3 regions of the Ruegeria sp. BG11 genome follow, and region 1 is predicted to be linked to each of the others. Evidence: riboswitches for the same ligand, from Rfam matches in the RefSeq annotation. Region 1 holds a riboswitch; each other region holds the start of a gene.

Region 1 (6,575 bases):
AGTGGGTCAGCAGGCCAGAGATCAGGTTGACCAGCGTCGTCTTGCCTGCGCCATTGGGACCGATCAGGCCGCGTACCTCGCCCGGTGCGACGGACATGGTCACATCCTCAACGGCGTGGACCCCGCCAAAGGTCTTGGTGATGCCGTTAAGATCAAGCACCAGCCAATTCCTCGACCAGTTCTTTTGTAGTGACTTGTCGGCAATAACCCTTGATCGCGCGCAGAGAGCTATCGTGCCGATCCTGCGTATGGGTCAGGCAGGCATCTTCGACCTGAGTAACAAGATAGCCCAGATCACATGCGTCTCGGATGGCGCTTTCGACGCATTGATCCGTCAAAAGACCGGACAAAACAACTTGGCGAACGCCAAGGTTGCGCAGGATGTAGTCAACATGCGTGGACACAAACACCGAAGAGGACGTCTTCGGCAGCACGATCTCATCGCTTTGGGGCGCGATCTGGTCAATGACCTTTCCGTCCCAGCTGCCCTTGGGAACATGAAAACCCGTTATCTTGTAGTCCAGCGACCGGTCGCGCCCGTCGAGTGTCAGGCTTTCGATATTGGTGTACATGACCTCGACGCCGGCGGTGCGACAGGCGGCTTGTATGGCCTGCATGTTCGGGATCACGCGGGTGTCCAGCTGATCGAAAAACCAGCCGTATTTCTCATTGAATTCGGCTTCAGGCATGTCCTTGAATTCGGCGCCTTCGCGATGTGCCGAATAGTTCTGCACGTCAATGAACAACAGCGCGGATTGCGATGGGACAAGGGGAACATTGCGCGTCAAACTCACGTCTTGGTCTCCAGTATTCGGGTAAAGGCCTCGGCGAGAAGCTGCGCCCAATCCTCGACGCCTTTTGCATCGCGGATCAGGTCATTGCGGATTTCGACCAGCGAATGCGCCAGTCCGCGAGGTTCCGCGAAACGAGGTATGAACCAGTCGCTTTCACTGTCGATCTGATAGGGCTGGTTCAACGCCATGTGCAGATCGGGACGCAGGGCCGAGATATGGTCGATAGCGGCTTGTCCCGTTTTGGGGTCAACGCGCGTCAGAAATCCAGCGTGCCAGGGCCGCGTCTCACCATCGACCTGTGAGGCGAAGGAGTGGATCGACACCGCAAGCACGCGCGGCGCACGGTCCAGCATATCTTCAATGGCACCGTTCAGTGGGGCCATGATCTCGCGCTGACGCGCTGTGCGATCCGCAGCGGTCAAGTTCAGATTGGCTGGGATCTGCTCTCCAAAGCTGTTTGGCGGAATTGAATCCGGGGCTTCGATCGGGCGGTTGCAATCAATCACAAGCCGGGAATAGCGTTGCAAGATCAAAGGGGCCCGTAGCCGGTCGGCTAATTGCCGGGCCACGGCCTCGGCCCCGATGTCCCAACCGCGATGGCTGGTTTGTACCTCTTCCGAGACACCCAGATCGCCCAGCTTTTGCGGGATCGCGCGCCCGGCGTGTTCGCAGAGCAGCGCGATCTTCGCATCACTGTCACGATTGACCCATTCCACTGGGGCGGGATCCCCGGTGACCAGCAGTTCTTGGGTTACAGCTGATGTATTCATGTGGTCCACGTTAGAGAACAAGTTTTTTCAGAGTCAATCAAAAATAGATTGACTGAAATTTTTATTCCATGCGATCCATTCAGATCAGGAGGTGCCGCTTGCTTGTTAGGCAAAGAATTGAATCGAAGGCGGAGAACATGACCGCGAGCGAGCGCAAGCTGGCTGCTGCTTTGCTGAGCGACTACCCCTATGCGGGTTTGGTCACGATTCAGGAACTCGCCCGGCGGGCCGAGGTTTCGGCACCGTCTATCTCGCGGTTTGTCACCAAGATCGGACTGGGGGGCTATCAGGAATTCCAGCGTGCCCTGTTGTCGGAGTTGAAAGAAGGCCAACGCTCGCCCACCGATCTGCACGGCGAAGGCCGCAGCGTTGATGGAGGGTTCTTACGTGATTTCATCGCGCGGGCCTCGTCCCAGATGGCGCTGTCGGCAGAAGGTATCACCGAGGCGCAGTTTCAGCGCATTTGCTCGGTACTGAGCCAGCCAAAAAGCGATGTCTATATTTTGGGCGGTCGGATCAGTGATACCATCGCGCAGCACCTGTCTTTTCACCTGCGCCAAACCCGCAGCGGCGTGTATCATCTTCCGGCCAACAATGAGGTCTGGCCGGAATACCTGCTGCGGATGAAGCCTGCCGATATCCTGTTTCTCGTCGATTTTCGCCGCTACCAACCCGCGCTGGCGCGATTGGCCGCGACTGCCGCGCAGGATCGAGGGGTTCGCGTTGTCCTCATGACAGACAAATGGCTGTCTCCCATATCCCGCCATGCGGCAGAAATCTTGCCAGTTCCGATCGAAAGCGGCACGCTCTGGGATACGTACACAGCGGCCCTTGCCGTCACCGAAGCGCTGGTGACGCGTATTGCCGAAGACAACTGGGACCAAACGAAATCCCGCATCGAAGCCTGGGATGCCATGCGATCCCACAATCAGGACCCTAACCCATGATGCCCAAAACCCCCTTGATGTTTGTCGCCACCTCAGACCTTGCCGGGAAATTGCGGGGCAAGGCCTTTCCGGCGGATCAACTGAACAAGCGGTTGCAGCGCGGGGTCGGGTGGACACCCACCAACGTTCAGATCAACTGTTTTGACGGAATTGCTGAAAGCCCGTTTGGCGCGCTGGGCGATCTTCTTCTGATCCCGGACGCAACGGCCGAGGCAAAGGTCGAGCTCGGCGAAGACTCCGGCCTGCACTTTCTTATGGGCGATATCGTCACTCTGGACGGAGACCCTTGGGACTTCTGCACGCGCAGTTTGTTGAGGGCGGCGCTGGAGCGGCTGCACAAGGTCTCAGGCGCAAATTTGCTGGCTGCGTTCGAGCATGAGTTCCAGCTGAAAGATCCGCCAAGCCAAGCCAACGAAGCCTATGGTCACCGGGGTTTTGGCCTGCAGCGTGATCTGTGCGAGACCTTGATCAACGCGATTTCTCAGGTCGGTTTGAAGCCGGATTCGATCATGAAGGAATATGGGCCAAACCAATATGAGGTCGTCATCGGCCCTGAGCAGGGTGTTCGCGCGGCGGACGCGGCCATCATGGTACGCGAACTGACCTATGCGACCGCACAGGCCTATGGCGAGCGGGCCACCTATACCCCTATTCGCGATGTCGCGAGCGTTGGGAATGGGGTCCACATCCATATGAGCTTTGTGGATGATCAGGGCGCGCCGCTGACATACGCCGAAGACGGCCCCTGCGGCATGTCGGACCTGACGAGTGCCTTCGCTGCCGGAGTTCTGAAATATCTGGATGCGATCTTGGCCCTGACTGCGCCTTCGGTGATCTCGTATGAACGCCTGACACCCCATCGTTGGTCTGCGGCTTTCAACAATCTGGGTTTCCGCGACCGCGAGGCTTCCTTGCGGATTTGTCCGGTAACCGCAAAAGACCCGGCCTCGATCGCGGGGCAGTTCAACATCGAATACCGTGCGGCGGATGCCGCAGCTTCGCCTCATCTGGCGCTTGCGGCAGTTGTCATGGCTGGGACACAAGGGATCGAAGAGGGGCTACCCGCGCCCATTCCAACCGAGGAAGATCTTTCGCTGTTGGACGTCGCAGAACTGAACCAAAGGGGGCTGGTGCGCTTGCCTCAAACCTTAGAAGACGCGCTCGACCGGTTCGTTTCCAACCCGGTTGTGACCGGCTGGTTCCCCGAATGCTTTGCCGAGGTGTACCAAGCCCACAAACAATCCGAGATCGCGACAACTGCACATCTGGACACCGACGCACGCTGCCGATTGTACGAAGAAACATATTGACCTGAGCGGCTCGTCTTGCCGAAGCTCGCCCAATGCGACCTCTGGGGCGTCGCTTGGGTAATCTCGCGCCGTATGACGCGGCGCAGGCTGTTTAGCTCAGGATAGGGATGGATCATGAACCGTTCAGAAACCGATGCCATTTTGAATGTGCATAGGCTGGCTTTTGGCGAAGCGGAAGGTGAAGAAATCGCTCAACTCGCCGAAGATCTCCTTGAGCATCCGGAAACGATTTCTATCAGTGTGAGGCGTGACGGGCAGATCGCGGGCAATGTCATGTTCACCCCGTTTGTCTTCCAGGATCACCCGGACGTTAAATGCTATCTTCTGGCGCCCTGCGGTGTCTCGCCCGAACATCAAGGTCTCGGTGTTGGCAGAGAGATGATGGAGACCAGCATCAAGCACTTGAGGTCCATTGGAACAGACGCTGTCTTCGTGTTGGGCGTGCCGGCATTCTACCCCTTATTCGGGTTTGTTCCGACCGACAAAGAGACGCCATATCCGAACCTTCTGACGATCCCAGAGGCATGGATGGTGCTTGAGCTCACTGCAGGATCGGTTGAAAAGCTGGGGGGCAAGACACTCGCGATTGCGCCCTTCATGCACGCGCATCTCTGGGACACATCACAACACGCGTGAATTCCGTTTTTTTGTTCTTTCCTCAAACCGCAGCTCTGTTTCAGGTTTCCATTTCTGCTGGGCATGTCTGTTTTGTTTCTGCAAATGTCGCAAGCCTTTCAGTCAGAAATGCGCACCCGAGTAGGTTGCGCGTGTGAGGTGCTGCTGTTTGATTCTCAGGCGGCAGAGAATTGGGAAGCCGGTGCAATTCCGGCGCTGCCCCCGCAACGGTAAGGAAGGTCAGGTTCGACAGGTGACCACTGGGACGAGGATCCCGGGAAGGTGTCGAAAACCGGGCGCAAGCCCCTTTCAAGTCCGGAAACCAGCCTTGCATATATGTCAAACCGCGGGTGGCGGTGGGGGCACAAGTTTCGGACGTGATCCTCGCACGGCTCCGGACTGGCCTCTGGTGTCATCTGCCCAAGCTAAGCCGCGGGGCGCGGCAGGAGAGCCAGAAGTGAGCAACGTTCAAAGCCTGTTGGCGCGTCGAAACCCGGCCTATGCCCTTGAACAGGCGTTCTATACCGATCCAGATGTCTTTCAGGCCGATCTTGAGGCCATCCACTACCGCGACTGGCTATTTGCCATTCCGGCATGTGAGCTGGTGAAAACAGGCGACTATGTGACTTACACTGTTGGCGCATACCGCGTGATCATCGTGCGCGGCGCGGACAACCAGATCCGAGCTTTCCACAACACCTGCCGACATCGCGGGTCGATCATTTGCAAAGCGGCCAAGGGCAACTCGCCCAAACTGGTCTGCCCCTACCACCAGTGGACCTATGAGCTTGACGGCTCATTGCTATGGGCACGTGATATGGGGCCTGATTTCGACCCCAAGCAACACGGGCTAAAAACCGTTTACTGCCGGGAACTGGCCGGGCTGGTCTATATCTGTCTTGCAGATGAAGCGCCTGATTTCGACACCTTCGCCAACAAAGCACGCCCCTATCTGGAGCCGCATGATCTGGGCAACGCCAAGGTCGCCTTTGAAAGCACGATCATCGAGAACGGCAACTGGAAGCTGGTCTGGGAAAACAACCGCGAGTGCTATCACTGCGGTGGCAACCACCCCTCGCTGTGCCGGACCTTCCCTGATGATCCCTCGGTAACCGGTATCGAAGGGGGTGAAACCCCGGCTTTCATGCAAACTCACTTTGACCGTTGCGAGGCTGCAGGGATGCCGTCGCAGTTCTATCTGCATGATGACGGGCAATACCGTCTGGCTCGTATGCCGCTTAAGGAAGGGGCGGAAAGCTATACTCTAGACGGCAAATCAGCTGTGCGCCGCTTTCTTGGCAGTTCGCCTTTTGCCGATGCGGGGACGTTGCTGAAGTTCCACTATCCCAGCACGTGGAACCACTTCCTGGCCGATCACTCGATTGTATTTCGGATCACTCCGATCAGCCCGACCGAGACCGAAGTCACCACGAAATGGCTGGTCAACAAGGATGCGGTCGAAGGGGTCGACTATGACGTCAAGCGTCTGACCGAGGTCTGGATGGCCACCAATGACGAAGATCGCCGCGTGGTGGAAGACAACCAGATGGGCATCAACAGCCCGGCCTATGTGCCGGGACCGTATTCAGGGATACAGGAGTCCGGTGTTTTGCAATTCACCGATTGGTATTGCAGCACTCTGGCGCGCCACCTGACACCTGACACGATGGCGGCGGAGTGAAGCAGATGAAAGATCTGAACGCTGTTGCCTCGATCTGGCAGGATGACGAGACGCTGGAATGCGTCTCGGTCGTGCCCGAAACGCCAAACACCGCCAGCTTTACGTTCCGCGCCCCGTCCGGGGCTTTGTTTGCCTACCATCCGGGTCAGTTCCTGACGCTCGAGATTCCGGCGCCGGGGCAGCCGGGAGGCGTTGTGCATCGGACCTATACGATCTCGTCATCCCCATCTCGTCCGCGATCCATTACGATCACGGCTAAGGCGCAGCCGGACAGCGTCGGCACGCGCTGGATGCTGGACAATCTGCAGCCGGGTATGCGGATGCGGGCGATTGGCCCGGCGGGTCTGTTCACCAATGCTGAAAGCGGCGCCACCAAGTATTTGTTCATCTCGGCAGGGTCGGGCATCACTCCTATGATGTCGATGACGACCTGCATGTGGGACGAAGGCCGCGATCTG
Region 2 (6,575 bases), on a different contig from region 1:
GACATGTCGCCCTCAGTCACGCCAGTCCCCAGCCCAATCGCGGTGAAAACCTCGGCCAAGGGGATCGGGGTAGTGCCGTAGATCGTCGACAGCAACAAAAGGGCGGTCAGAATGACCGCCCCCAGCAGGACCGCCTGGCCCGTCTTCGTCATCTCAGCTGTTACCCCGGTGCATCGCCGTTGCCATCTTCTCGATCGCTTCGATGTTTGCCGGACCCGGTGTCAGCTCTTCATAGCGCAGGCCGATCCAGCGCTCGTTTTTGACCGCATCGGTTTGCGACATCACCGGATGTTCCTGAAGGAACTTGAACGTATCCGCCGCGCCGTTGCCGGTTTGGTAGTCCAGCAGGACAAGGAATTCGGGGTTCGAGGCGGCGACAGCCTCCCACGAGGTGCGGCCCCAGCTTGTGTCCATGTCATGGGTGACGTTGACGCCGCCCGCTGCTGCGATCATCGCGTCGGGAATGGCGTATTTGCCTGCGGTAAAGGGCGCATCGGCCGGACCATCCAGCAGGAAGACACGGGGTTTTTCCAGATCGGCGGTTTTGGCCTCGATTGCGGCCAGTTGGTCTTTCCAGCCCGAGACCAGCGCGGTCGCTTTGTCTTCGACCTGCATGACGGTGCCCAGACGCAGAACGTCGTCAAACAGCAGATCCATGCTGGCTTCGGGGCGGTCTTTGTTCAGGTGGATGCAGCTTTCGGTCAGAACCAAGGTCTTGATGCCAAAGGGCTCCAGTGTGTCGGGGGTGACGTCACCGCCGGGTTTCATGCCGTAGTACCAACCGGCGAAGAACATGTCGGGTTCAACCGCGACGAGGTTCTCGACCGTCGGGTATTTCGGGGCGAGCTCGGGAATGTCGCCGCGCTGCGCGTCGAAATCGGGGCTAGTTTTATACCAGCCGGTGATGCCGGTCAGACCAACGATGCTATCCTGAAGACCCAGCGCAAACGCCATGTCGGTCATGTTCATGTCATGAACCACGATCCGCTCGGGCTTGGTGTCGAACACCAGAGGTTCACCGCAATTGTCGACGGTGATCTCTTGCGCGGCAGCGCCGCCCGCCAGTGCGCTTAGGACCGCAGCGGACAAGAGTTTCAGTTTCATCAATCTCTCCTGTTAAGATGAAAGCTTTCGTTTTCGGATGTCCAGCGCTGGGATCACGCGTCCTTCGTGCTGGAAACACAGATAGTCAACACCAAAAGTCTCGCGCACGCGGTCTGGTGTCAGAACCTCGGCGACCGGGCCGAAGGCCGTCAGTTGCGCGTTCTTCATCAGGGCGACGTGGCTGGCGAATTCGGGAATCATGACCAGATCGTGGACGATCATCACAACCGTCACACCCAACTCGGCCACCAGAGACAGCATGTGCCCTTTGGCATCCGGATCCAGGTGGTTGGTCGGTTCGTCCAAAAACAGCAGCGAGGGGTTCTGCGCCAAAGCCCGTGCGATATGGGCGCGCTGACGCTCTCCGCCGGACAGTTTTGCCATCTGTTTACCAGCCAGATGGGACAGTTCGGTGGTGTCTAATACGCGCTGCAGGTCCGTTTTAAGAGCTTCGGCGGATTTGTCGTCCCTGATCGGGATTTGTCCAAGGGCCACATAATCGCGCAGTTGCAGCCGCCCGTCGGGTATTTCCTGCTGGCCGACAACGGCAATCCGTCGGGCCCGCTCCAGCGACGACAGTTTCCGCAGGCTTTGACCCTGAATACGTACATCGCCCAGCGCCAGTTTTGCGACACCGCACAAGAGGTTGAGCAGCGTCGTCTTGCCCGCCCCGTTCGGGCCAGCAACGGCCAATATCGCGCCTTCCTCAAGCGTGAACGAGGTGTCCCGCAGCAGAACATCTCCGTTCAGGGCGTAGTATTCCAGATTTTCTGCAATCAGAAAGCTCATACCGTGTCCTCCGGTGGAAGACAGGGCATGCGCGACAGGGTTTTGGTGTAGAGCGCTAAAGGACGGGTCGAGGCGCTGGTCCAACCATCCTCGCTTTCCCGGAATTGATGGGCAAACTCGACCAAAGCGTTCAGATCGGCGGGGGTTTGAATGTCGCCAAACAGATATTGCGCCTTGCCCTTGGCCTGCATCCCGACCGTCATCGGGCGATCGCACCCGGCCATACAGTCGATCAGGCGTGTCGAGAACCCCTCGGGCAGCTGGCTATCCAGCGTTTCCTTCGCCTTATGTGCGGGGATCGGCCCATTGCAGGTGCCGCATATCAGGACAAAATGATCAGCCATGGCACGGGGCGCCAACTTGAACAAAAGTCAAGTGAAGGCAAAAGCCATGAGTTGCATCAGCACGCAGATGTGCCATCGAGCCTCCTTCCGGGACACCCCGCCCCGGGTTGGTTAAACTGTGATGGCAGGTCTCCTGACTTGCGGGTCGTTGCTTGGCCAACCTTCCCGACCTTAGGGGCCAGTGGTTCTGTGGCGTCGCTCTCCGCTTACAGTTGCGGGGGCAGTCACGGCATTGGCCCTCGGGCCGCACCGTATTCCCATTTTCATCCCTCAGGCACAGGCCGTTGGGAACCATCCAGAGCAGCTAGTCTGCTCACGCTCCTATTGTCAAGCGCCGGAATCGCGCTATCGGACCACGCGTAGGGTCGGCCTGCGCGCGCTTTGGCCCGGTCCGACGCCATTTGTCGGGAACTGGCTGGCCAGGGTCAAACCGGCCTGTATCAGATGGGCGTCCGGGTAGCCTCCGGTCAATTCGTTCAAAGCATCGCGCGCCGCCGGAGTTTCGTCGCGGCGCATGTGATGCAGCATTCGCAACAGGGCGCATTCGTCACATGTCAGCTCGTGCCGCGTCTCAAAACAAAGCGGGTCGTTGCAGGCCAGACCTATAGGGCGGGTGTGTAGCGTGGCCTTGACGATCTTGAAAACCAGATGCGCCAGAACCAGCCCCTGGTCGCGCCCCCAGCGTTCGGTTGCGACCGAAAAGGCATGTTGCCACGCCTGCGTTTTCGGCTGTGTTAAGCTTAGGACGAAGTGCCGCATGACAGGCAGCAAACCGCGTTCGAAACCGTCAAATTCGACGCGGGGCAATGTGTGGTCAAATGCTGAGGGTTTCATGCGCGTTCCCTATTGGGTTTGGGGGCTTGTGCGACCAAAGGGTGGACGTTTTGCGGAAGATTGTTTGGGTCAACCGGCGTTTCAGGACGCGGCGATGCAGCGCGGACGGGAAAGCTGTGATCGGCCTCGGTCGCCTGTCTCATCTTCGGTTTCAAAGCGCAGCCATGGCGGCTGGCAACGGCGTCCATGGCAAACAGGTCGGCGAGGGATTTTCGCATGAGGGTTATCTTTCGGTCGAAAAATGGGACCGGGCGATGATTCCAACGGAATCTGACTGGGTCAGACGTTAGCTGACAAAAACAGTCAGAAAAGGCAAGCGCGAAACTCTAAATGAAGTCAGTAGTCGGCAACCAAAAGGAAATCCGGGGCCGTGTCTTCTTCGATTGTTGCAAAGCGGGGGATCGGGTCTTCGAATACGTTGTCCGTCCGGTCGTCATTCACGGTTGAGACTTCGCCAATCAAGCAATCCCCACGTTCCGCCCAGAAGGCATGCCAGATGCCGGGCATCAAGGTCACGCTCTGACCTGGCTTCAGGCGCAGATGCTCTCCGGGCTGTATGGTGACAGGGCAGGCATCGCTGGGAACGGTGACCGGGGTATCGCGGTCGATACCGCCATCGGGGTCCGAGGCATAGATTTCCATAACCAGATCGCCGCCCCCTCGGTTGATGATGTCCTCGGCTTTGACGATATGGCGGTGCATCGGCGACAGCTGTTTGTCGCGAGAGATCAGCAGCTTTTCGGCATAGAGCATACCGCGCCCCCGGCTCAGATCGTTCACGTTGCCGTTGCGCAGGGTGAACAGGAACAACCCAAGTTCATCAAACTTGCCTTGACCGTAGTCGGTGATATCCCAACCTAGGCCATGGGCGCGGATGCTGTCGGCATCGGCGCTGCGCATTTGCTCAGGTGTCCAATCTGCGAAAGGCGGCAGGACGGCACCAAATGAACTGATGAATGCCTGGGCTTCGGTCTTGATACGGTTGATTTCGGATCGTTTCATATCGGACTCTTCGTAGGGCTATAATTCATGCGACCAGGGCGGATTTGCTCCGGCGCGCGAGACGGTTACGGCAGCCACCTCTGCACCCAAGGTCAAAGCGTCGCGTAGCGCATCCGGGGACAGTGCTTTCAAGCCGGGCTTTGCAAGTTGGCCAGCGCGTTCCAGCGAGGCCAGAACCCCGGCGTTAAACGTGTCCCCCGCGCCAACCGTATCCACAACTTGCACCGGTTTGACAGGGACTGAGACCACCGTGCCGTTGGCCAGATAACCCGAGGCGCCCTCACTCCCACGGGTGACGATGACCGCGGAGGGGCCTGCTTGAAGCAGCAAAGGGACTTTCTGATCGTGGTTTTCCGGGCCGGGGATGATCCAGTCCAGATCCTCATCCGAGACTTTGACGATATCGGCTTGTTCGATCATCTGGTTCAACCGCGTGCGGTAGCGGGTCTGATCCTGTATGAAACCGGGTCGGATATTGGGGTCCAACATCACAGCACAGTTCGCGCCATGTTGCGCAAGCATCGCGGCATAGGCATCCGCGCAAGGCTCACAGGCAAGGCTGATGCCACCAAAATACAGCGCTGAAACCGCGGGAAGTTGGCGCGGCATATCCTCTGCACGTAGCATCCGACCCGCAGTGTTTTCATCGACAAACGTGTAAGTCGCGTGGCCGTCCTTCAGTTGAACAAACGCCAGCGTGGTCGGCCTGTCCGAGGCAATCACATGTGTCGTGTCTACATGGCTGGCCCGCAGGTCATCGGCCAATTGATGCCCGAACATGTCCGAGGACAGGCCAGTCAGCAGCCCAACGGGCGCGCCCAACCTGCCCAAAGCGATAGAGGTATTGAATATAGCGCCACCGGAATGGGGAACAAAACCGTCCCGCCCGGACAGGGTCGGTTCGGCAATCATGTCGATCAGGGCTTCTCCGCAACACAGGATCATCCCATTTCCTCTTCCAAAATACGCTCAGTTATCGCTGAAGCGCATTTTTACAGAAGTTGTTAGCGCCAACAATGCCAAATTCGGTCTGTTCCGAGATATAAAGGTTCATCGACTGCCGCAACTCGCTGAAACGCCCGCCTGCATTGAACGCGTTACGGAAGGTTTCGCCAAACATCCAGCGGTTTTTCTCGGCGACGCCACCCACAAGGAAGACGCCACCGGAAGGCATCACGGTGACGGCCATATCACCCATCAACGCACCCAGATGGCTGATGAACAAATCTGCGGTGCGAACGGCGACCGGGTCCTTGCCGTTGCGTGCGTCCTGCAGGATATCTCGGGCAGTGCGAACTGGAGGCTGAGCTTGCCCAGCCGCCATGCCTGCGGCCCGATACAGGATTGGCAAGCCGGTTCCGCTGAGGAACATTTCGGCCTCAAGCACTAGGCTGTCGTCGAAAAAGCATTCGGGTGCCAGATGGCGGGCGGCGTCGAAGATATCGACCTCATCCCGCGTGCGCGGGGACAGGCCCACATGGCCGCCTTCGCCTGAAACGGTGTGGAAATGCCCCTCAGAATAGAGCAGCGTACCGACGCCCAAACCGGTTCCAGGCCCGACGACCAATCGCGTGCCCATCGGCGGAGTGGCAGAGCCTTGCAGGACGGATACATCAGCCTCTGTCACTTCGGCCACGGACCACGCTGCCGCGGTGAAGTCATTGATTACGTAAGTGTTGGTGGCCCCTGTCGCATTGGCCAGGGCCTCCTCGGACAGGTCCAAATTCGCGTTGGTCAGTTGGATGCGCCCGTCACGCACCGGTCCGGCTCCGGCTGCGACCACGGCTTGTGGCGCCGTGCCGATCTCAGCCCGAATATTATGCAACGCATTCAGCAGATCGGGCAGGGTCCCCGTCGGATGTTTGTGCAATGCGGTCAGCTTACCATCAGAGACAACGCCCAGTCGCGTATTCGTACCACCTATATCGGCCACCAATGTCCAATGTGGTCGCAAAGACCCAGACGGCTGGCGATAGGCCTGCCGGTCGGTGGCGCCTTCGGAAAGTGCGGCCTTTACGGCAGCGAAGGAGGCTTTGGGCCTGCGGTCCAGCGTCTCAAAATCCACGTCTACCAATCCAAACCGTTTTTCATAGCCATAGGCCCATTCGTAGTTGTCCAGCAAAGACCAGATGAAATACCCCTTAACGGGCACATCCGCAGCCAAAGCCTGTTGCACCGCCGTCAAGTGATCGTCCAGATAGGCGATGCGCTCATCGTCTTGCTGGCGCTCGGCGCTCGCCATGCCGTTCTCTGTAACATAGATCGGAAGATCACCGGTATAGTCTTCTGCGGTCCTTTTCAGAAATCGGGTCAGGGCGGCGGGGTCGATTTCCCAACCCATCTGAGTTTTGGGCAGAGGGCCGGGCACTTCGGTCAGGCTTGGCCATGCACTGTCTGCCGAGGTGATCAGCTTGCGGGTGTAGTAGTTCAAGCCGCACCAATCGACCGATGCTCCGATAGTGTCGAAATCATCTTGCCAACCTGCGGGCAAATGAGGCTCCA
Region 3 (6,575 bases), 150 kb from region 1:
GTAATAAATGGTTTTGATACCTTTCTTCCACGCGTAGATTTGCGCGCGGTTGATATCGCGGGTCGTGGCCTCGGCCGGGAAGAACAGGGTCAGCGACAGCCCCTGATCCACATGCTCGGTCGCCGCGGCATAGGTGTCGATCAGAGCCTCGGGGCCGATCTCATAGGCATCGCGGTAGTATTCGAGGTTGTCATTGTTCATGAAAGCCGCCGGATAGTAGACGCGGCCGATCTTGCCCTCTTTGCGGATTTCGATCTTCGAGACGATGGGGTGAATCGAAGAGGTCGAGTTGTTGATATAGCTGATCGAACCGGTGGGCGGCACCGCCTGAAGGTTGCGGTTATAGAGGCCGTGTTTCACCACATCTGCCTTCAATGCTGCCCAGTCGTCGCGTGTGGGCAGGGTCATGTCATCGAACAGAGCCTTCACCCGATCGCTTTCGGGAAGCCAGTCACGGGTGGTGTATTTGTCGAAGAATGTGCCCGAGGCGTAGTCGGAGGTCTCGAACCCCTTAAACGACGCCTTGCGTTCCTGCGCCAGTTCGCAGGAGGTGCGGATCGCGTGATAGGCCACGGTCGCGAAATACACGGATGTGAACTCGATACCCTCAGGCGAGCCATAGTGGATATGTTCGCGCGCGAGGAACCCGTGCAGGTTCATCTGCCCCAGACCAATCGCGTGACTTTCATCATTGCCCCGACGCACCGACGGCACCGAGTCGATTGCCGACATTTCGGACACCGCCGTCAGCGCGCGGATCGCAGCGCCAACAGTGCGGCCCAAATCACCGCCATCCATCGTCTTGGCAATATTCAGCGAGCCGAGGTTGCAGGAGATATCCGTGCCTAGATGCGCATAGCTGAGGTCATCGTTAAATTCGGACGCTTCATTGACCTGCAAAATCTCGGAACACAGGTTCGACATGTTGATCCGGCCCGCAATGGGGTTCATCCGGTTCACCGTGTCTTCGAACATCACGTAGGGGTAACCGGATTCGAACTGAATCTCGGCGATGGTCTGGAAGAATTCACGCGCATTGACCTTGGATTTACGGATGCGCTTGTCATCGACCATCTCGTGATATTTCTCGGTTACCGAGATTTCCGAGAACGGCACGCCATAGACCTTTTCTACGTCATGGGGCGAGAACAGGTACATATCAGCGTTTTTCTTCGCCAACTCGAAAGTGATGTCGGGGATCACCACGCCAAGGCTCAGCGTTTTGATACGGATTTTCTCATCGGCGTTTTCGCGTTTGGTGTCGAGGAAGCGTATGATGTCCGGGTGGTGCGCGTTCAGATACACCGCACCCGCACCTTGCCGCGCGCCAAGCTGATTGGCGTAGGAGAAGCTGTCTTCCAGCAGTTTCATCACCGGGATCACGCCGGAGGATTGGTTCTCAATGCCCTTAATCGGTGCGCCGTGCTCGCGGATGTTGGTCAGCAGCAGCGCTACACCTCCACCGCGTTTGGACAGTTGCAGGGCCGAGTTGATGCCGCGCCCGATGCTCTCCATGTTGTCCTCAAGCCGCAGCAGGAAGCATGAGATCAACTCCCCGCGTGAGGCTTTGCCCGCGTTCAGGAAGGTGGGCGTCGCAGGCTGGAAACGGCCGTCGAGGATTTCTTCCATGAAGGACAGGGCCAGTGCCTCATCGCCGCGCGCCAGCGCCAGCGCGGTCATGACGACGCGGTCTTCATAGCGTTCCAGGAACCGCTGCCCGTCACGGGTTTTCAGCGTATATGAGGTGTAATATTTGAATGCGCCCAGAAAGGTCGGGAACCGGAACTTCTTGGCATAGGCCGCATCCCAGATCTTCCGCATGAAGTTCTTGGAATACTGGTCCAGAACAGCCTCTTCATAGTAGCCCTCGGACACCAGATATCCCAGCTTTTCATCCAGCGAGTGGAAGAACACGGTGTTCTGGTTGACGTGCTGCAGGAAATACTGCCGCGCGGCCATACGGTCGGCATCGAACCGGATCTTCCCCTCACCATCGTAGAGGTTCAGCATCGCGTTCAACGCGTGATAGTCCTGCTCGTTTACGCTGCTGTCGAGCATAGGTGTCTCCCTAGTTTTTCCAGCCCGGCGCGGACGCGGGCGATGTCGGTCTCTGTTCCGGCCAGCTCAAACGTATAGAGCAGCGGTACGTTGCATTTCTGGGCGATGATGCGACCGGCCAAAGCGTAGGTCGCACCGAAATTGCGGTTGCCTGTGCCGATCACTCCAACGATCCCGGCGCGTCTGTCCGGGTCGTTCAGAAACCGGATCACCTGTTTCGGAACCGCTCCGCGCCCTTCGCCATCGGCATAGGTGGGGCTGATCAGCACGTAGGAGTGTCCGGGGTCAGGCAACGGGTCCGTTCCATTCGGAATGCGGAAAGAAGTCAGGCCCAGCCGCGAGACAAAGCGGTGGGTGTTTCCGGATTTCGATGAGAAATAGACCAGCGCCGGGATCGGCGCGGCCATGGTTCAGGCCAGTTGGGCGATCATGTCCGGGCGGAAACCCGACCAGTGATCACTGCCCGCCACAACGACAGGGGCCTGACGATAGCCCAGCTCGGTCACATGGATCATGGCGCTGTCGTCCTGGGTCAGGTCGATGACGTCATAGGTGATGCCTTTTGCATCCAGCGCGCGGGTGGTGGCGGTGCATTGTACGCATGCGGGTTTGGAATATACGGTAATGCTCATGTCGTCCTCTGTCCTTTTAATGAATGCCGAGGACGCTGCGGGCAAAATGCCCCCTGAACACGCCCCCGAACCCTCCGTTCGCGGTTCTCTTTCTTTGCTTACGGCAGGTCTCCTGGCTCGCGGATTGATGTTCGGACTGGCCTTCCCAAAAGCACGCTTTCAGTGGCGTATTCAGCCGAACTCTCCGCTTACAGTTGCGGGGGCAGCGCCGGTTTTTCACCGGTTTCCCTCTTAGCTTTCAACAGGAATCGAAAGAACCGAAGCAACACCATATTGGGGCTGGTGGCGACATGTTGTCAATATATGGTGTGGCGAAGAAAATAAATTTCTTCGCTTGCACAACCTGTCGCGGGCGCTAGGGCGGTCTACTTTTTCCGCTTGGGCATCGCGTTGCCACCCTTCATCGCAGCCGCCCGCGCGCGGTTTTTCTTGCTGCTTGGCTTGCCTCTGGGTGGAGGCGGGCCTTTCGGACGGCGCGCGGGCTTCTTTTGCTGATCGCCCGAAGGGGCCTCATCTCGTTTGGGCCGCGTTTCGGGTTTTGGCTTCTCGGCCGGTTTTCGGCGCGGTTTTGCGGGCTGAGGCTCAGCCGCGCGGGCCGGGCGTTCGGGGCGCTTCTTGCCTTTGAAGTCGCGCTTGGGACCTTTGCGGCCACCACCGGAAAGGGCGGGCGGCGCGTCCAGTTGCACCAGGGTCTTGGTACCTTCGACCGTCATCTCCGGGCCAATGGCCTTCAGGAAACCTTCAACGCTGCTTTCGCGAATCTCGATATAGCTTTCGGTGTCGGCAATGCGGATCGCGCCGATATCGTCTTTGGTGATCTTGCCCGCCTTGCACAACATGGGCAGCAGATAGCGCGGCGATGCGTTCTCGTTGTGTCCCTCCGACAGCGAAAACCACACGCTCGGTCCTAAAGGCACGTTCGGCTTTGGCGCGGTATCTTGTGCGTCGCTCAGCTCCTCCGGGGCGGAATGCTTGCGCCCGTATTGACGCAGATAGGCCGCCGCGAGTTGCTGCGGTGAAAAGCGCGAGACCAGATCATCAACCAGTGCGCTTTCGCCCTCGGTGACATCCACGGTCCAGTCGTCCGAGCTGAACATCCGCTGCATGTCCTGCGCCTGAACCTCATCGGCCGAGGGTGCAGACCCCCAATCGGCTGTCAGCTTGGCGAATTTCAGCAGGCGTTGCGCCTTTTTGAACGATGCAGGCGGTATGACCAGCGCGCTGACGCCTTTCCGCCCGGCGCGTCCGGTTCGGCCCGAGCGGTGCAGCAGCGTTTCATGGCTGTTCGGCAGTTCCGCATGGATCACCAGATCAAGATTCGGCAGGTCGATGCCGCGCGCGGCCACATCGGTCGCCACACAGACCCGGGCGCGTCCGTCGCGCATGGCTTGCAACGCGTTCGAACGTTCGCTCTGCGTCAGCTCTCCGGACAGGGCCACGACCGAGAATCCACGATTCGACAGCCGCGCCGTCAGGCGGCTGACCATGGCGCGGGTGTTGCAGAAGATGATGGCGTTGGGGGCCTCATAGAAGCGCAGCACGTTGATGATTGCATTCTCACCATCGCGCGGGGCCACATTCATCGCGCGGTATTCGATATCGGCATGTTGTGTGCGCTCGCTGACGGTGCTGACACGCTCGGCATCGCGTTGGTAGCGGGCGGCGAGGGAGGTGATGGCGCGGGGAACCGTCGCGGAAAACAGCAGCGTCTGACGCTCAGACGGGGTTTGTTCCAGAATGAACTCAAGATCTTCGCGGAAGCCCAGGTCGAGCATTTCGTCGGCTTCGTCCAGCACTACGGCGCGCACGGCGGTCAGGTCAATCGACTCGCGCATGATATGGTCGCGGAGACGGCCCGGCGTTGCGACCACGATATGCGCGCCGCGCGCCAGCGCCCGCCGCTCGTCTCGCATATCCATGCCGCCGACACAGGACGCGATGAACGCGCCTGCATCCGCATAGAGCCATGCCAGTTCGCGTTTGACCTGCATCGCCAATTCGCGCGTTGGTGCGATGACCAGTGCCAAAGGCGCGCCCGCCGTATCGAATACATCCACGTCGCCCAGAACGGTCGGAGCGATGGCGAGGCCGAAGCCAATAGTTTTCCCCGATCCGGTCTGTGCCGAAACCAACATGTCGCGCCCTTGCAGGTCGGGCGCTGATACGGCGGTTTGGACAGGGGTCAGCGTGTCATACCCTTTGCGATCAAGGGCGTCTTGAAGTGTCTGTTTCATGGCTCGGCTCATTGGGATGCTGCGGTCACCCTCAGAGCGTCTTGTACGCGGATGATCGTTGAAGGGCTCTCCTTACCGAGTGAGACGCCGGATGTATAGAGCGGAAAGCGGGCTGTGCGATCAAACGCTGCATGAACGCTTGATGAAGGTTCCTTCAGGAAAGTTGTAACCCATCACACTCCTCCCAATCTGTTGAACACAGCCAGAGATGGCACCGATTTCAGGGAGAAAGAGACCATGACCAGATTTATGACTGCCGGAGCAGCCGCTCTGGCCACGAGCCTAGCCCTTGGCGCTGCCGCTGCCGCCGAAACCACGCCTGATCTGCGCGGTATTTGGACGGCCAGTCAGACTACAGTTTCGCCGTCGAATTCGGCTACCGGCGATGCTCCGCGATTTAACCAGTCGGAATGGGTGCTCGAAATTCAGGCTCAGAACGACAATGTGTTCTGGGGACCGAGTATGTGGCGTCGCAATGCCATGGATGACTGGACGATGTACGAGGCCACCGGTTCCATTAGCCAGGATGGCTCGGGAAAGATCGGGATCGTCGAAAGCTCGGCCGAGCCAGCGATTGGCGTAAACGCTTTGATCGACGCGCGCTACGAGGATGGGCGAATTTACGCGGATTTCCGTAGCCTGCGGACTGGAACAACCTACAGCACTGTTCTGGAACGTCAGGTGAACTGAAGCGTTTTCGGTCCGGCCGGACTGTAGGGGGTACAGACTGTCGCCTGATTTTGACTGCGACAGAATAGTAGGTAAACCGTCCGGGTCGGAACGCTTCTCAATATCGGAAAACTCGTCTCCATAGGGAGGAGGCGGACCGGACGGTGATTTCGCCGCTCGCGACATGATCCATGATATGCCGGGTTTACACGCGGTGTTCCTCGGCCCGGGGTATTCGGATCTCGCGATCCTTCAGCGCGAAGTCGCGCGCGGTGAAAAATTCGCCTTCCGGTCCAAGCTTCATTTTAGAAGTATGGCATCCTATCCGCCATATGCCGCAAGTTCTGCTGGGAGGATTTGTCCAGTCGATCTTTTGCGAACTTATCTGTTTTGCCTCCAAGACCGACTTCAGCACGGCTGGCGTTTTTAAGCGTCGGTTAAGAACCAATACCGGGCGCAAGCCTCACTCTAAATACCGTCTTGTACATGTGCTCGACAGCGCATGTTTTTAGTAGGGAACTTAGCCCCGTTTCGGTCCGAACGATTCGGTTCTGCGGACGGTGCGGCGTTGTCAGTTCCTGCAATTTGCGATCAGTTTATCGTCTGTTGCCGTTTGCACCTGCAGCAAATCGCAATATTCCGGTCAGAGTTTGGCGAAAAGAGTTTTGCAATTATAACCCTACGTGGTTGTCGAGAAATCCGGAGTTATCCACAGTACCCTCCCGGCAGATATCAACAACTTATCCCCGTCTGATTTCCATGCTGCAGTGCTATTTTCTTGCCCGATAGAGGGTGCAATGCAAGATTGGTTTCACCGCTGGAGTTCCTCGGATCAGAAGGCGGGATGCAAAGGCCAAGGGGGTCTACGCAGGAGATGTTGATCTTAGGATTGGCGTTATTTTGCAAGGACTTACCGGTGGGTGGTGCATCGAGTTGGGGCTTCTTGCCTTGGGTCGACGGATCATCTTCTCAAATGGACTTT

What was found. Region 1 has a riboswitch for cobalamin ahead of ACR0JF_RS17090 (aromatic ring-hydroxylating oxygenase subunit alpha). Riboswitches for the same ligand answer to the same signal wherever they lie in the genome.
Region 2: another riboswitch for cobalamin. It lies ahead of ACR0JF_RS06310 (DUF1636 family protein); the one in region 1 lies ahead of ACR0JF_RS17090 (aromatic ring-hydroxylating oxygenase subunit alpha).
Region 3: another riboswitch for cobalamin. It lies ahead of nrdH (glutaredoxin-like protein NrdH); the one in region 1 lies ahead of ACR0JF_RS17090 (aromatic ring-hydroxylating oxygenase subunit alpha).

Annotation. Positions count from the first base shown of each region.
Region 1 covers NZ_JBQFTH010000010.1:182,760-189,334, reverse strand. The annotation lists gene ACR0JF_RS17120 (ABC transporter ATP-binding protein) at 1-160, opposite strand, end outside; gene ACR0JF_RS17115 (cysteine hydrolase family protein) at 153-794, opposite strand; gene ACR0JF_RS17110 (N-formylglutamate amidohydrolase) at 791-1,564, opposite strand; gene ACR0JF_RS17105 (MurR/RpiR family transcriptional regulator) at 1,633-2,511, shown strand; gene ACR0JF_RS17100 (glutamine synthetase family protein) at 2,511-3,821, shown strand; gene ACR0JF_RS17095 (GNAT family N-acetyltransferase) at 3,936-4,457, shown strand; cobalamin riboswitch at 4,577-4,781, shown strand; gene ACR0JF_RS17090 (aromatic ring-hydroxylating oxygenase subunit alpha) at 4,894-6,117, shown strand; gene ACR0JF_RS17085 (hybrid-cluster NAD(P)-dependent oxidoreductase) at 6,123-6,575, shown strand, end outside.
Region 2 covers NZ_JBQFTH010000003.1:39,781-46,355, reverse strand. The annotation lists gene ACR0JF_RS06325 (FecCD family ABC transporter permease) at 1-152, opposite strand, end outside; gene ACR0JF_RS06320 (ABC transporter substrate-binding protein) at 154-1,104, opposite strand; gene ACR0JF_RS06315 (ABC transporter ATP-binding protein) at 1,117-1,893, opposite strand; gene ACR0JF_RS06310 (DUF1636 family protein) at 1,890-2,237, opposite strand; cobalamin riboswitch at 2,344-2,548, opposite strand; gene ACR0JF_RS06305 (hypothetical protein) at 2,583-3,071, opposite strand; gene ACR0JF_RS06300 (hypothetical protein) at 3,068-3,289, opposite strand; gene ACR0JF_RS06295 (D-lyxose/D-mannose family sugar isomerase) at 3,408-4,073, opposite strand; gene ACR0JF_RS06290 (carbohydrate kinase family protein) at 4,092-5,018, opposite strand; gene ACR0JF_RS06285 (glucokinase) at 5,047-6,006, opposite strand; partial or broken gene ACR0JF_RS06280 (GH1 family beta-glucosidase) at 6,073-6,575, opposite strand, start outside.
Region 3 covers NZ_JBQFTH010000010.1:27,832-34,406, reverse strand. The annotation lists gene nrdE (class 1b ribonucleoside-diphosphate reductase subunit alpha) at 1-2,058, opposite strand, end outside; gene nrdI (class Ib ribonucleoside-diphosphate reductase assembly flavoprotein NrdI) at 2,040-2,453, opposite strand; gene nrdH (glutaredoxin-like protein NrdH) at 2,469-2,690, opposite strand; cobalamin riboswitch at 2,776-2,967, opposite strand; gene ACR0JF_RS16275 (DEAD/DEAH box helicase) at 3,056-4,924, opposite strand; gene ACR0JF_RS16270 (hypothetical protein) at 5,162-5,614, shown strand.